Regions from separate parts of the Paenibacillus sp. JT22N1 genome, predicted to be linked through region 3. Evidence: riboswitches for the same ligand, from Rfam matches in the RefSeq annotation. Region 3 holds a riboswitch; each other region holds the start of a gene.
What was found. Region 3 has a riboswitch for cyclic di-GMP ahead of AC58UU_RS03190 (polysaccharide lyase family protein). Riboswitches for the same ligand answer to the same signal wherever they lie in the genome.
Positions count from the first base shown of each region.

Region 1: it holds a riboswitch for cyclic di-GMP, as region 3 does, so the genes downstream of both, AC58UU_RS01610 (hypothetical protein) here and AC58UU_RS03190 (polysaccharide lyase family protein) in region 3, are expected to answer to the same signal.
Region 2: it holds a riboswitch for cyclic di-GMP, as region 3 does, so the genes downstream of both, AC58UU_RS05205 (response regulator) here and AC58UU_RS03190 (polysaccharide lyase family protein) in region 3, are expected to answer to the same signal.
Region 4: it holds a riboswitch for cyclic di-GMP, as region 3 does, so the genes downstream of both, AC58UU_RS34570 (PilZ domain-containing protein) here and AC58UU_RS03190 (polysaccharide lyase family protein) in region 3, are expected to answer to the same signal.

Region 1 is NZ_JCAUAW010000001.1:349,734-352,855, forward strand. It holds gene AC58UU_RS01605 (MDR family MFS transporter) at 100-1,323, shown strand; cyclic di-GMP riboswitch class I at 1,435-1,529, shown strand; gene AC58UU_RS01610 (hypothetical protein) at 1,632-1,937, shown strand; gene AC58UU_RS01615 (exopolyphosphatase) at 2,074-2,988, shown strand; gene gloA2 (SMU1112c/YaeR family gloxylase I-like metalloprotein) at 3,064-3,122, shown strand, end outside.
Region 2 is NZ_JCAUAW010000002.1:345,872-348,993, forward strand. It holds gene AC58UU_RS05195 (ABC transporter substrate-binding protein) at 1-138, opposite strand, end outside; gene AC58UU_RS05200 (hypothetical protein) at 386-733, opposite strand; cyclic di-GMP riboswitch class I at 1,067-1,155, shown strand; gene AC58UU_RS05205 (response regulator) at 1,286-1,648, shown strand; gene AC58UU_RS05210 (carbohydrate ABC transporter permease) at 2,103-2,942, opposite strand; gene AC58UU_RS05215 (carbohydrate ABC transporter permease) at 2,954-3,122, opposite strand, start outside.
Region 3 is NZ_JCAUAW010000001.1:730,379-733,500, forward strand. It holds gene AC58UU_RS03190 (polysaccharide lyase family protein) at 1-1,552, opposite strand, end outside; cyclic di-GMP riboswitch class I at 1,744-1,843, opposite strand; partial or broken gene AC58UU_RS03195 (transcriptional regulator) at 2,346-2,552, shown strand; gene AC58UU_RS03200 (DUF4317 domain-containing protein) at 2,974-3,122, shown strand, end outside.
Region 4 is NZ_JCAUAW010000028.1:19,383-22,504, forward strand. It holds gene AC58UU_RS34560 (DUF1697 domain-containing protein) at 1-428, shown strand, start outside; gene tadA (tRNA adenosine(34) deaminase TadA) at 441-878, opposite strand; cyclic di-GMP riboswitch class I at 1,157-1,244, shown strand; gene AC58UU_RS34570 (PilZ domain-containing protein) at 1,347-2,081, shown strand; gene ychF (redox-regulated ATPase YchF) at 2,160-3,122, shown strand, end outside.

The DNA of each region.
Region 1 (3,122 bases), 380 kb from region 3:
ATTTTGGAGACACATATCGTCATTTTTCGTGTATAATTGGAATTCGGTGTCGATTTCTTGACCTGCGGTAAATTAAACAGCGATAGGAGTCATCTCAAATTGAATCGATTACGTGGTTTTCTAAATTCTTATCATCCCATTGTACATACGTTAATTCTTGGAACCGTTATGGCTAGAGCTGCGTCCTCCATGAGTTTGCCTTTTCTAGCGATTTATTTAGCCAGACATACGTCGATGAGTGCGGTGATGATCGGAATTGTCATTGGAATGGGTTCTTTGGCTGGGACCGTAGGCGGTTTTATAGGGGGCACCTTATCGGACCGATTCGGAAGGCGCATTATTATGCTAGCAGCTCTTTTCGGCTGGGCGTTCGTCTTCTTAGGCTTCGGCATGGTTAAATTACCAATCCTGTTTATGCTGCTCAATATGCTTAACGGCTTGTGCCGATCCTTTTATGAGCCCGTATCGCAGGCGTTGATGGCAGACCTCACAGAACCTGCGAAGCGACTTAAAGTATTTTCGATGCGGTATATGGCTATTAATCTTGGTGTTGCAGTCGGACCACTTTTGGGTGCCTTTTTCGCTACGATGAACGGTGCGCTGCCTTTTCTCATCACAGGAATCATTTATTTTATTTATGCGGTCACCCTTTACACACTGCTCATCGCTTTTGGCATCAAGAAAATAGAGGGTGAGAAGAAATCTTCAGTTACCTTTGGTTCTGCTGTGCGAGTGATTCGCAGTGATATGACTTTTCGCTTGTATATCCTAGGTGGCATTATTGGTGCTATCGGATACTCCCAGGTGATGGTGACACTTTCGCAATATTTGGAGCAGAGTTTTGTCGATGGCGTGAAAATGTTTGCGATCTTGATGAGTGTGAATGCGATTGTGGTCATTGCCATGCAGATTCCACTTACGCGTTTAGCCGAAAAGTACACGCCAGTCGTTGCAATTGTAATTGGCAACCTAATGTTTGCGTTAGGGGATGTCGGCTTTGCATTTTCTCACTCGCTGGTATGGCTAATTATTTCGATGGGTATTTTCACCCTTGGCGAGATTCTCAATTACCCCGCTGCCAATATGTTGATTGACAAATTAGCTCCCGAGCATATGCGTGGCACGTATTTTGGCGCTCAAACATTAACGAACATTGGCCACTTTATTGGACCTTGGGTAGGTGGGTTCTTGCTCGTTTCTTATGGTGGAAATACGTTGTATGTTCTTATGGCTGTTCTTACGATTGCGGGATCCATTTTCTATTGGAAAGGCACAAATCGTCAAATGTTGCTGAAAAATACGTCGAAAAAAGAAATTTTTTGAAAAATAATGCAAAATTAGTTCTTAGGAACTATTCGATTTCAAAACGACTTCCCGTATCCTTGAGAGTGTACATATTTATTACTCTTTGCTCTCCAGATATGTAGCAAGACATCTCGACAAAGGCAAAACTGGCGAAAGCCAGTGACGCAAAGCTAAAGGGGCTTCCTTGTCCTGCAAACCGGACTCGCAGCCAGCCAGCCGCCGAACGATTGGGTATCAACATCAGAACCCCTCCGATCGGTTCACTATGGTGGGGTTTTTCTCTGTCATAACAAATTAATGTGAAAATAAAAGGAGGATCCAGCAGCATGCAATCAGAAGGAATACTACAAGAAGAACAAAAAGTGACTTCGCTATGTGGTAATCATGTTGCCCGTTTGGTGCCTTCCTCGGATGGACCAAAGCTCATGATTAATCGGGAAGTATACGCGTTAAATGAAGCTTGTTGGGATGTTGAAATGTTTCATGGGAGAAACAATAGCATCTTGATTTTCTACTGGAAGGGCGAGGTTAAGCTTTCTGTAAAAATGCCGCCGATGTCGCAAATTGAAGCATTTTTGACAAGACTTTATCAATGTTTATCTTCCAAATTAAGAACGGTACAGCCTATATAGGCGTACCGTTTTTTTTATTTCCAGCTGAAAGGGATTTACAAAGACAAAATGATTGTCACAAATTGACACGAGCTGATATAATGAATGTCGTAGGTTTTAGTAGTGCTTTGGAACTATTATTAGGGGGATACATAGCATGAGATTGATCACACGTTCGGATTTTGATGGCTTAGTATGCGCGATGCTTTTCAAAAAGTTAAACATGGTGGATGAAATGAAATTCGTCCATCCCAAAGATATGCAGGACGGTTTGGTTGAGGTTTCGGAAAACGACATTTTGGCCAATGTCCCTTATGTAGCGGGTTGTGGTTTGTGGTTCGATCATCATTCCAGTGAACTTGAGCGGATGGGCGAAAAGGTTGAATTCAAAGGGGAAACCCTAATCGCGCCAAGTGCGGCACGTGTTGTTTATGATTACTATGGAGGGCGTGAGACCTTCGGCGATATCGATGATATTATGCGTGGGGTGGATAAAGCGGATTCTGCACAGTTCAGCAAAGAAGATATTTTGAATCCAAGCGGATGGGATTTATTATCTTTTATCATGGATGCTCGAACGGGGTTAGGACGTTATCGCGACTATCGGATTAGTAATTATCAATTGATGGAAGATCTTGTGGAGCACTGTGCAACGATGTCCGTTCATGAGATTATGGAATTGCCGGATGTGAAAGAGCGTGTGGCGCGATATTTTGAATTAGATGCTTTATATCGTGATATGCTTCAAACCTATACGCGGACGGAAGGGAATGTTATTATTACCGACCTTCGTGATGTGGAAACCATCTATCCAGGGAACCGTTTCATGGTGTATGCCCTTTATCCGGAGCAAAATATCTCGATTTGGATCGTCGATGGCCGAAATAAACAAAACTGCGTCTTTGCTTGTGGTCACAGTATTGTGAATCGCTCGTCGAAAACGAATATTGGTAACTTGATGCTCCAAAATGGTGGAGGCGGTCATCATGCAGCTGGTACTTGCCAAGTTGAATATGTGCAAGCTGAGGAAGTTTTGAAGAAAATTGTTGAAACGATGAGAACAGACGGATAAAATAAGTGAAACGGACCTCAGGATGGGAGTTCCCGGAATGCGGTTTTTCAATAAATGGGGACAGGGGGGAATGGAGTGGAGTTAGAACAAATTCATCATGTGGCGATCATTAGCTCCAATTATGAGCGATCGAA
Region 2 (3,122 bases), on a different contig from region 3:
CGCCGTTGCAGCTGCTGTGGGTGCTGTTGTAGCTCCACTTGTATTGCCCTGATCCTTCGCAGGCGCTGTGCCGCAACCTGTTAAGGCTAGTCCTACTACAGATAAAGAAATTAAACCACGAACCATTTTTTGTCTCATCATTTCATCGTCCTCCCAAGTTTTATCATGTATGATTTTAATGCGTGAATCCCCTGTTAAATTTTTACTAGTATTCTTCAAGACCCCAGATATATATCCAGCTATACAAAAAAAAGAAAAGTACCCTTGATAGAAAGAAGCTTCTAATCAAGAGCACTCTTCATTGTAAACAATGTAAAGTGACATCTATTGGTATACATGTGGTTTCCTCTTAAGATAAATCAAAAGAGAACACCGCCCGACTAAACTATTCGGTTTGTTTAAGAATAATGTTCGTTATTGCCCATTGCGTCGGCGGGTCATAGTCCCTTAATACCGCATCCATAGATAAGCCAAGTTCTTGCTCCAGCCTGTCCCGGATTCTCTTCTTGTATATAGAGGACATATAAAAATCGACTTCGTGTTTGAGCGTTGGCGCCTCGCCCTCTAATGCGGTTGAACGTGGTGAGCGGCGGTGCTTGGCATGAAAAGTAATAATGTTTTGATCAATGGAAACCTTCAGCAGTGTTGTGCCAAACCCGAACAACTCTTTGGAGATTTCGTTATAGAGGTGACACAGCTTCTTCTTGTATTCATTAGAATCTAGTTGTGGCATGGAATCACCTTCAAGATCAATTATCAACCCTTATGCGTTAAAATCTATCTTAATAATACATAGGATTTCAGAATTAATCAAGAGAATCGTTCGTCTTTCTCACTGAAAAAGGGCATTATTTACTTACAACACATCTAAATGATCCAATTTTCCGAATGTCTTACAAATATTGCTTGATATTAGTGACGAATACACGTTAAAAAATCTCGGGCAGCATAAATCTAACTTGGTTAACACAATCAAGGGCTGCTTAAGGCACACCTTTAATACTAGTACTTTATTCCTAGTAAAAAGAGTGCTATAATTTAATAAATGAATAGTAATTCTTCTGCTAAACGATAAGAGCAAAGCTAATGAAAATTAGTGACGCAAAGCTAAAGGAGCTAAGGCGAAATACTTCGCTATGCTTGCCAGTTACCGAAGGAAGGGACATATCCACAACTCCCCTTATTCTTCTTATAAGGGGAGTTTTCCTTATGTAACGAATTATAGCAGCCATCAATAACAGTAAATAAGCTAGGTAGAAAGTCCCCCTGAAAGGTGATAATTAAAATGGCGAGACTAATGGTTGTAGATGATTCTATCTTTATGCGATTGATGATTAAGAATATCCTTTTAGAATTGGGGCATGAAATTGTAGCCGAAGCATCGAATGGACTTGAGGCCATCTCTCTGTTTTTACAGCATTCACCTGACATGATTACGTTGGATATTACAATGCCCGAGATGGATGGTATTACGGCATTAAAGGAAATTAAAAGTTATAAGAGCGATTCAAAAATCATTATGGTATCCGCAATGGGGCAACAATCCTTTGTTATTGAAGCTATTACCCTTGGCGCTAGAGATTTTATTGTGAAGCCTTTTGATAAAGACAGGGTAGCTGAAGCTGTAAAAAAGGTACTGAATACGTGAATGCCCACTAAGCTCTTCACCTGAATGCCTCGCCATTCCACTTTTTGGACCTCTACATTAGGAGATCTATTTTTTCAGAGCTAATAATATAAGTTTACATTTCGATCCACATATAGCTGATTTGTTTTACTAGGATATTAAATAGAGAATAATAAGCTAGGTTAAACTTGTCGAAAGTGTCTGAAGCCGAAAATCGACTTCTCACCAGAACCGTCCCGCGCTTCCGTGCTGATTAAGCTCGGAAAACGCGCTTAATCAGGTGCCCCCGAACAAATAGGCGCGATTACCGCGCTTACAGCGCCAGCTCCGCGAGCAGATGCTTCCTAAAAACAATAGTTCGGGTGACATTCCATTGCATTCGACAGAAAACAAAAAATGAGAAAGCAAGAACCTTGCCATCTCATTTTTTTCTATGCCCCAAAGCTAATTTTCACTTATGGGGACAGCCCCTTACTTATTTAATTCCGGACGTCGCTATACCTTCAACAATATAACGCTGAAAGAACAAGAAGATTAAAAATACCGGAATAATGGAAACCACCGACATGGCGAATAGCGACCCGAGAGCTGCCTCACCGCCAGCATCGGTAAACATGCGAAGCGCAAGTGTTACGGTATATTTTTTCACGCCACTAAGGTAAAGAAGCTGGCTAAAGAAGTCATTCCATGTCCAAATAAATGTGAAAATCGTTGTAGTTACAATGGCTGGAGTCGTCAAAGGCAGAATAATCCGAGTATAGATGGTGATTGGACCACATCCGTCGACAGTTGCTGCTTTATCTAGCTCGCGCGGTAACGTTCGTATAAATTGAACAGTTAAGTAAATAAAGAATCCTTCTACTGCAAAAAATTTCGGTACGACGATCGGCAGAATGGTGTTTACCCATTCCAATTTATTGAAAACGATGTACTGCGGAACAATAAGCACATGCATTGGAATCATCATTGTCATTAGCATTAAGGCAAACATGATTTTTTTCCCTTTAAACTCCAATCTTGCGAATGCATAAGCCGTTAACGAGCAAGATACGATGTTACCAATTACAGCCAACCCGACCATGAGCAGCGAATTCAAATAAAACGTGCTAAACGTTGTTCCCGATGTACCTTTCCACCCTTTAAAATAGTTCATGAGCGTCAAATTTTTCGGTATAAGACTGTTATCCGTCAAAATCGTTTCCGTTGGTTTAAACGAACTGATGATCATCCATAATACGGGGTACATCATGAGTACGATACCTGCGATAATAAGTGCGTGAAGCAGTAATTTATGAACTTGAACCTTCATTGCCATCCCCTCACCCCCTAATCCCCATAATGAACCCATTTTTTTGATGTCAAAAAGACCAACCCTGTAAAACAAGCAATGACAATGAGCAGTACCCAGGCCATAGCAGAAGCATAGCCCATCTGAAAGTTGCCAAAACCGTTCTGGTACAAATAAAGCGTATAAAATAGGGTAGAATTCACAGGT
Region 3 (3,122 bases):
GCGTACTCCAATTGGCGGAACGAACAAAGAGCGCATAGTTCGGGGAGGACGAATCGAATGCGGTATGCTGCATGATATGGTCCGCGTAGCCGATGTCCCCGCGCAATTCCCGGTCGAAGACAGCGGCGAATTTATACGCTGAAGCACCGAACTTGCTCTGGTCGGCGTGCATATCGTTCGCTCCCGTTTCGGTCATGACCATTTCCTTCGGCAATCCTTCTTCCGTGCCGCCGTTATAGGTCAGCAGATTCTCGTTCAGGGCGCCTCCGCGCGCCTGCGCAAGTCCGGACAGCCCGTAGCTGTGGCCGTTCGTCAGGTCCGACAGGGCTTCGATCGGCCGCCGCTGCGCGGGATCCCGCTCCCAGCCGTACGGCGTTCCTTTGGTTGGCCAGTAGGCCCAGCCGGGAGCGACGATCTTGACCCAAGGGGTGCTTTGCTGTTCCGACTTCAGGAACTGAGCCAGCTCCACGAGCGAGGATTGGTTATGATTGAACACGCCGGGTTCATTGTCCATTTCCAGATAGGTGAAATAGGAGCCATAATCGGCCATGAACTGGCGGTAATAGGTCTTCATGCTGTCAGGCATGTGGCCGGCGGTCATGTCTGGGCCGTTCATAAAGTCCGTGCCGAAGATCCCTCCCACCGGCTGCAGATTCAGGTCCTTCATGGTCTTCAGGTAGGAGACGATGCCGTCCTGCCACATTTTCCTCGTGTCAGAATAGAAGCCCGTCCGCATCATATTCCTGCTGTAGGCAATGCCGAGCCATTCCATCAAATCGGGCAGGAGCCGGGTTACATCGTCGTTGATTGCAAATGAATTGGTGACGGCGGTGCCCAGATGCACATACCGGCCATGGATCGGCTCGGACGCCGGGGCGGAGAGCGCGGTCATCGACAACTCGTCCCACTCGTACCACAGGTTTGCATCCCCCGAAGTATTGGAATAGGACCCAGCGTACACCTCCAGCTTTAGCGTATTTTCCCCGGCCATCAGCAGCTCGTTCGGTATATACAGTCGGTAGAGGTCGCGGTAGGCATAGGCTCCGCCGCTGCCGGCGGTTCCGGCAATCTGCAGGAGCCCCGCCATCCTGCCGTTCGAATAAACCGCTATCTGAGGAACGGAAATATAGGCATTCAGGATGTGAACGTCGAATTCCACGCCGTATGCTGGCAGCGCGGACAGTGTGTAATCGATGCTAAGCGTTTTGTTGACGCTAGCTTTCATGCCTTTCGGGAATACCTTCCAGTCGCTTGGTGCAGCATACGGCAAGTAGACGGCGTAAGAAACGGTCATGGCTTTGAAATCGGAGAATTCGGCGGAGCTTCCGTCATGGACGCCGATGGTCCAGACGGTTCCGGCAGGCGGCTGCATAGCGGCTTCGGCAATGGTGGAGTCGGCCGGGATGGACAGGCTGCCGATGGCAAGCAACAACGCCATGAGAGAGGCGATGATTTTGGCGAGGAAACGGTAAAGGGAATGTGAAGCCTTTCTTGCGGTCTTTCCAGGTAATTCGGGGACGGTTCGATCGTTTTTTTTGCATTTGCTGATCATAGTAAATTCTCCTCCGGTTTAAAATACCCCTTTACGCCGCGGGTTTGCTTGGGTAGGCAAACCGGCGCCCGGCTTGGGCGGAGGAGGAACAACTTTTCATAAACGGCGGCAATCGTTCAAAAAGCTCTTCCCCCGGAACGTCTGAGTGCCGCGCTCCGTATAGAGCGTAGCGTTCAAAGGACATTCTTTTTTCCGGCAGCACGGCTGCCACCCTCGTTCTCCGAATGCAGAGACGAAGAAGGCCCTATGGCTTTGCGTCCTTGCCTTTCGACAAGTTTGCCTTTGTCACAATGGGTGAAGCTGTTTGAAGCATAAGATGGGAAATTGGGACCAGAGTGACGGTCGACAAATTTATACAAAAACTGCTGCGGTTGCTTGGCGTGAGAAAAAGAATGGTAGGTAAAAAGTTGTGTTTTTTTGGAATGATGATAGCCAAGTCAACCTATATATAAAACTTACAGCGGTTTAATAATAGTATCGTCTCGGCCGGGATGATTTGTTAGTATGTAAGAAGGAATGGTCCTTATTGACTGGGTCGAAATAGATATAGTGGGTTTAAATGCCTATTAATCTCTCGTTTCACTGGGCTGAAAGACAGGCGAAGGATCCGAATAGTCAAAACATGATTGCCAGATCCCGGAGCATGAACGGTAACGGAGATGATTTGGAGTAGAAGTTACTTCAAATTTTGACATAAAGTTACAAAATGTTGCAGCGGATTTGATTGTAAATCAGGACAAGCAGCCTAAATAACAAAACAACCCGGTGATGGTTTCATGGTGCGAATGGTAGGAGGGTGCTTCCTCCAATCGCATTCACTGAGGTAGAGGCTGTAGCGATTATTTTTGCGGTGCATGCTTTGCGCCATTACTCCTCGCTGCCGTTCGAAGCGGAATCCGCCTCAGCGCTGAATAAGTTCTATCTTCATATGCCTGAAGACGTCCGGGACCGGATCGACGGCATGAAGGACCGGGTCGATTTCATTACCCCGACAAGGCGTGGCGATGTGTTGTCATAATTTTTGAGAAAATTTTCAGAATTAGTGAGGATAGATTCTCAAAATAGTTGAGAAATCTATAATAATGCATTAACATACAGGAAGTAGTTTATCCAAGTCTTCAAAAGTAGAGTTATTAAACCAATTACGAGACCTGTGGAGTGCTATTCACTCTAAGTTTGGAACGGAAATAAAGGGAAGTAACGGTGGAAGCCCTTCTCATGAAGGGCTTTTGTTTGTGTGCCTCACAGTCGCACAATCTAAGTGGTTCAAATCCACTCGGTAACTTTACCCTTTAAAGTGCCGTAGCCGAAGTAGAGATCCTAATCCAGCAGGCAGGAAGGCAAATCATCCGTTACAAATTTCTAATTCAATCATTAGTACTAGTAAGGCCATTTTACTTCATAGGAGCGTCTGAAGGACCATGATAAAGAAAGAAATCGCGCATATTCGCAAGCATTTTAAATTGGATAACGAAATGCTTAAAATCCACGATATTTTTAACGTGTATATCATGAAGGAAAGCAACGAGATCTACCATTATGAGCGCCAACCGTTCGCCCTAGTAGACAG
Region 4 (3,122 bases), on a different contig from region 3:
ATTTGCAAAGCGGCAATGTCTTGTTCATGTCGGAGGAGGCGGTGGAACCGCTGCGCCAGCGTATCGAGCAGGAGATCAGCAAAGCTGTAGGCGTTTCACCTTCCGTCATTTTGCGTACGATAGAGGAGCTGGCACAGATTCTTGCGACTTGTCCATATGAAGTGGATGCGTTATTAGAAGGCGAAACGATACAAATTTCTGTGCTATCGGAATATCCTCCACAGCAAACCTCTGACGTCTTGTCCAAAGGAATAAGCGATGTGGATGAATTCCAGATCAATGGGCGCGAGATTTATTTCCTTTTTCGTCAAAGCGTTCTGGATTCGAAACTTGCGAGCAATATCCAGAAGCTTGGAGATACGGCGACAACACGCAATTGGAATACGATGAACAAACTGGCTGAGTTGGCAGCGGCGATGCAGAATTAGATGCAGGAACTTCTAAGCTTTACCGCGTAATTTACGGAAAAATTGGGTCAACATCGTCGAACACTCTTCTTGCAAGACGCCGCTAACGACATCGACACGGTGATTGAACCGGTCCTCCTGCAGCAAATTCATGAGCGTTCCGGCACAGCCGGCCTTCGGATCAATGGTGCCGTAGATGACCTGCGGAATCCGTGATTGGACAATCGCGCCCGCACACATCGGGCAAGGCTCTAGGGTGACGTAGAGCTGGCAATCCAAAAGTCGCCAGGCTTGCAGATGCTCGCTCGCTTGTTTGATGGCGATCATTTCGGCATGAGCGAGAGGATCTAGGGTTGTTTCACGCAAATTGTAGCCGCGGCCGATGATTTGACCTTGATGGACAACGACCGCTCCAATCGGTACTTCTCGGATGGATTCGGCTTTGAGAGCCTCTTGAATCGCTTCTTTCATCCAGGGGATATGTTCATCCACAGGGGGACACCTCGCTAATATATTTTTATCCACATGTGCATAACAATCGAACATTCATTCCGTTGTTAACAACCTGTGGATAGGTTTGTGGATAACTTAAAAAGCTGTGGATATTTAATCTTTCTACATTACATACAACAAAATGACCAGCTATGCAAGGAATTTTGTTGATAATAGCAACTGTGCTAGGTATAATGATAGATATTAGTAGGTCTTTTAGACCATATAGAACGTGATAGGTAGAAATAAATAGCAAGGTTCGAAAATGGCAAACTTGTTGAAAAGCAAGGACGCAAAGCTAAGGGTCTACGGTTCCTTTGGAACTATGGCAGCCTGGTTACCGAAAATCGAAGCTTTATTGATTAAGGTAATAGGCTGCTCCTACATAAGGGGCAGTTTATTTTTATATAGGGAATAACTTGGGTAAAGGGAGAGGTGTTAATTATAATGGCCAACGGGTATAACGTCATGAAATATTACGGAAGCAAGGAGGGATATGACGCTGATGTACTAATCGATAGTAAGGCTGTGTTGGGAAAGGACGATTTCGTAGCCACTGGCGTACTAACCTATGCACTCGGAGACATTATTGAGGTGGAATTACCGGAATACGATGTCTTTCAACTTGGTGATAAAGCGAAAATGACGGTTTATACCAAATCCGGCTTGTTTGTGATGAATACAACCGTTGTTGCCAAAGAATTCGGCTCCGTCATTGTCATTAATCCACCTGAAAATCGTAAGAAATTCGCAGAAAAACGGGAATTCCCACGTGTGGATGTGAAACAAACAGGTCTCTTATTCGGACTTCAGGATATGAATAAAAGGAATAAACATCACTTTGAAAACCCACTTGGTATTTCAATCAAAAATATATCCATCAACGGCTTAGGATTTACCATTAATGATAATTCTATGATTGATAAGATCGTTCAAAAGCATTCACAGCTCGAAATTGAGCTGGATTTGGGCTTTACGATGACTTGTTCGATGGAAATTGTAAGAAAAGAAAAGGTTGAAAATGGTTTCTATTATGGGGCTAGTTATATCGACATTCCGCAGGAAAAAACCAATGCGCTAAGGGGTTTTATCCTTACGAATCAGATCGAAACTTACTTCGTACAGAAGCGGGAAGCACAATTTAAAAAAGCAACGGAAAAAAAGTCTGCGGCGAATCAATAGCCTTCAGGCTTTTTTTTGAGTTCCAAGTGCTATATAATAAGAAGGATGATTTTCGAAAATTAAGGAGTTGTAACTACAATGGCTTTGAAAGCAGGTATCGTCGGTCTACCGAACGTAGGAAAATCGACATTGTTTAATGCAATTACACAGGCGGGGGCAGAATCTGCGAATTATCCGTTTTGTACGATCGATCCGAATGTTGGGGTAGTTGAAGTACCAGACGAGAGATTGCAGAAGCTGGTAGAGATCGTTGTGCCTAAGAGCATTGTCCCGACAGCCTTTGAATTCGTTGATATTGCGGGTTTGGTAAAGGGCGCGAGCAAAGGCGAAGGGCTTGGAAATAAATTTTTGGCACACATTCGTGAAGTGGATGCCATTGTGCATGTTGTTCGTTGTTTTGAAGATGATAATATTACTCACGTTTCCGGTAAAGTGGATCCGATCGGCGATATCGAAACGATTAATCTTGAATTAATTTTGGCAGATATAGAGTCGGTAGAGAAGAAGATTGAGCGTTCGCGCAAAAACCTCAAGGGCGGCGACAAAAAAGTTGTTGCTGAAGTGGAGTGTTTAGAGCGTATTAAAGAAGCGCTTTATGCAGATAAACCGGCACGCAGTCTGGATCTCAGCGAAGATGAGAAACTTCTCGTGCGCGACCTTCATTTATTAACCATGAAACCCGTGCTTTATGCGGCAAACGTGAGTGAAGATGAAGTAGCAACAGCAGATGAAAATTCTTTTGTGAAAATTGTGAAAGAATTTGCTGAGAGCGAAAACAACGAAGTGGTGTCGATCAGTGCAAAGGTTGAATCCGAAATCGCCGAGTTGGAAGATGAAGAAAAAGCGATGTTCCTCGAAGAGTTGGGACTTCAAGAGTCCGGCTTGAATAGATTGATTAAAGCAGCTTATAGAAAGCTTGGCTTGTACACGTATTTCACAGCTGGGGTGCAGGAAGTAAGAGCATGGACAATCCGCAAGGGAACGAAAGCTCCTCAAGCGGCTGGTGTTATTCATACCGATTTCGAACGTGGTTTTATTCGT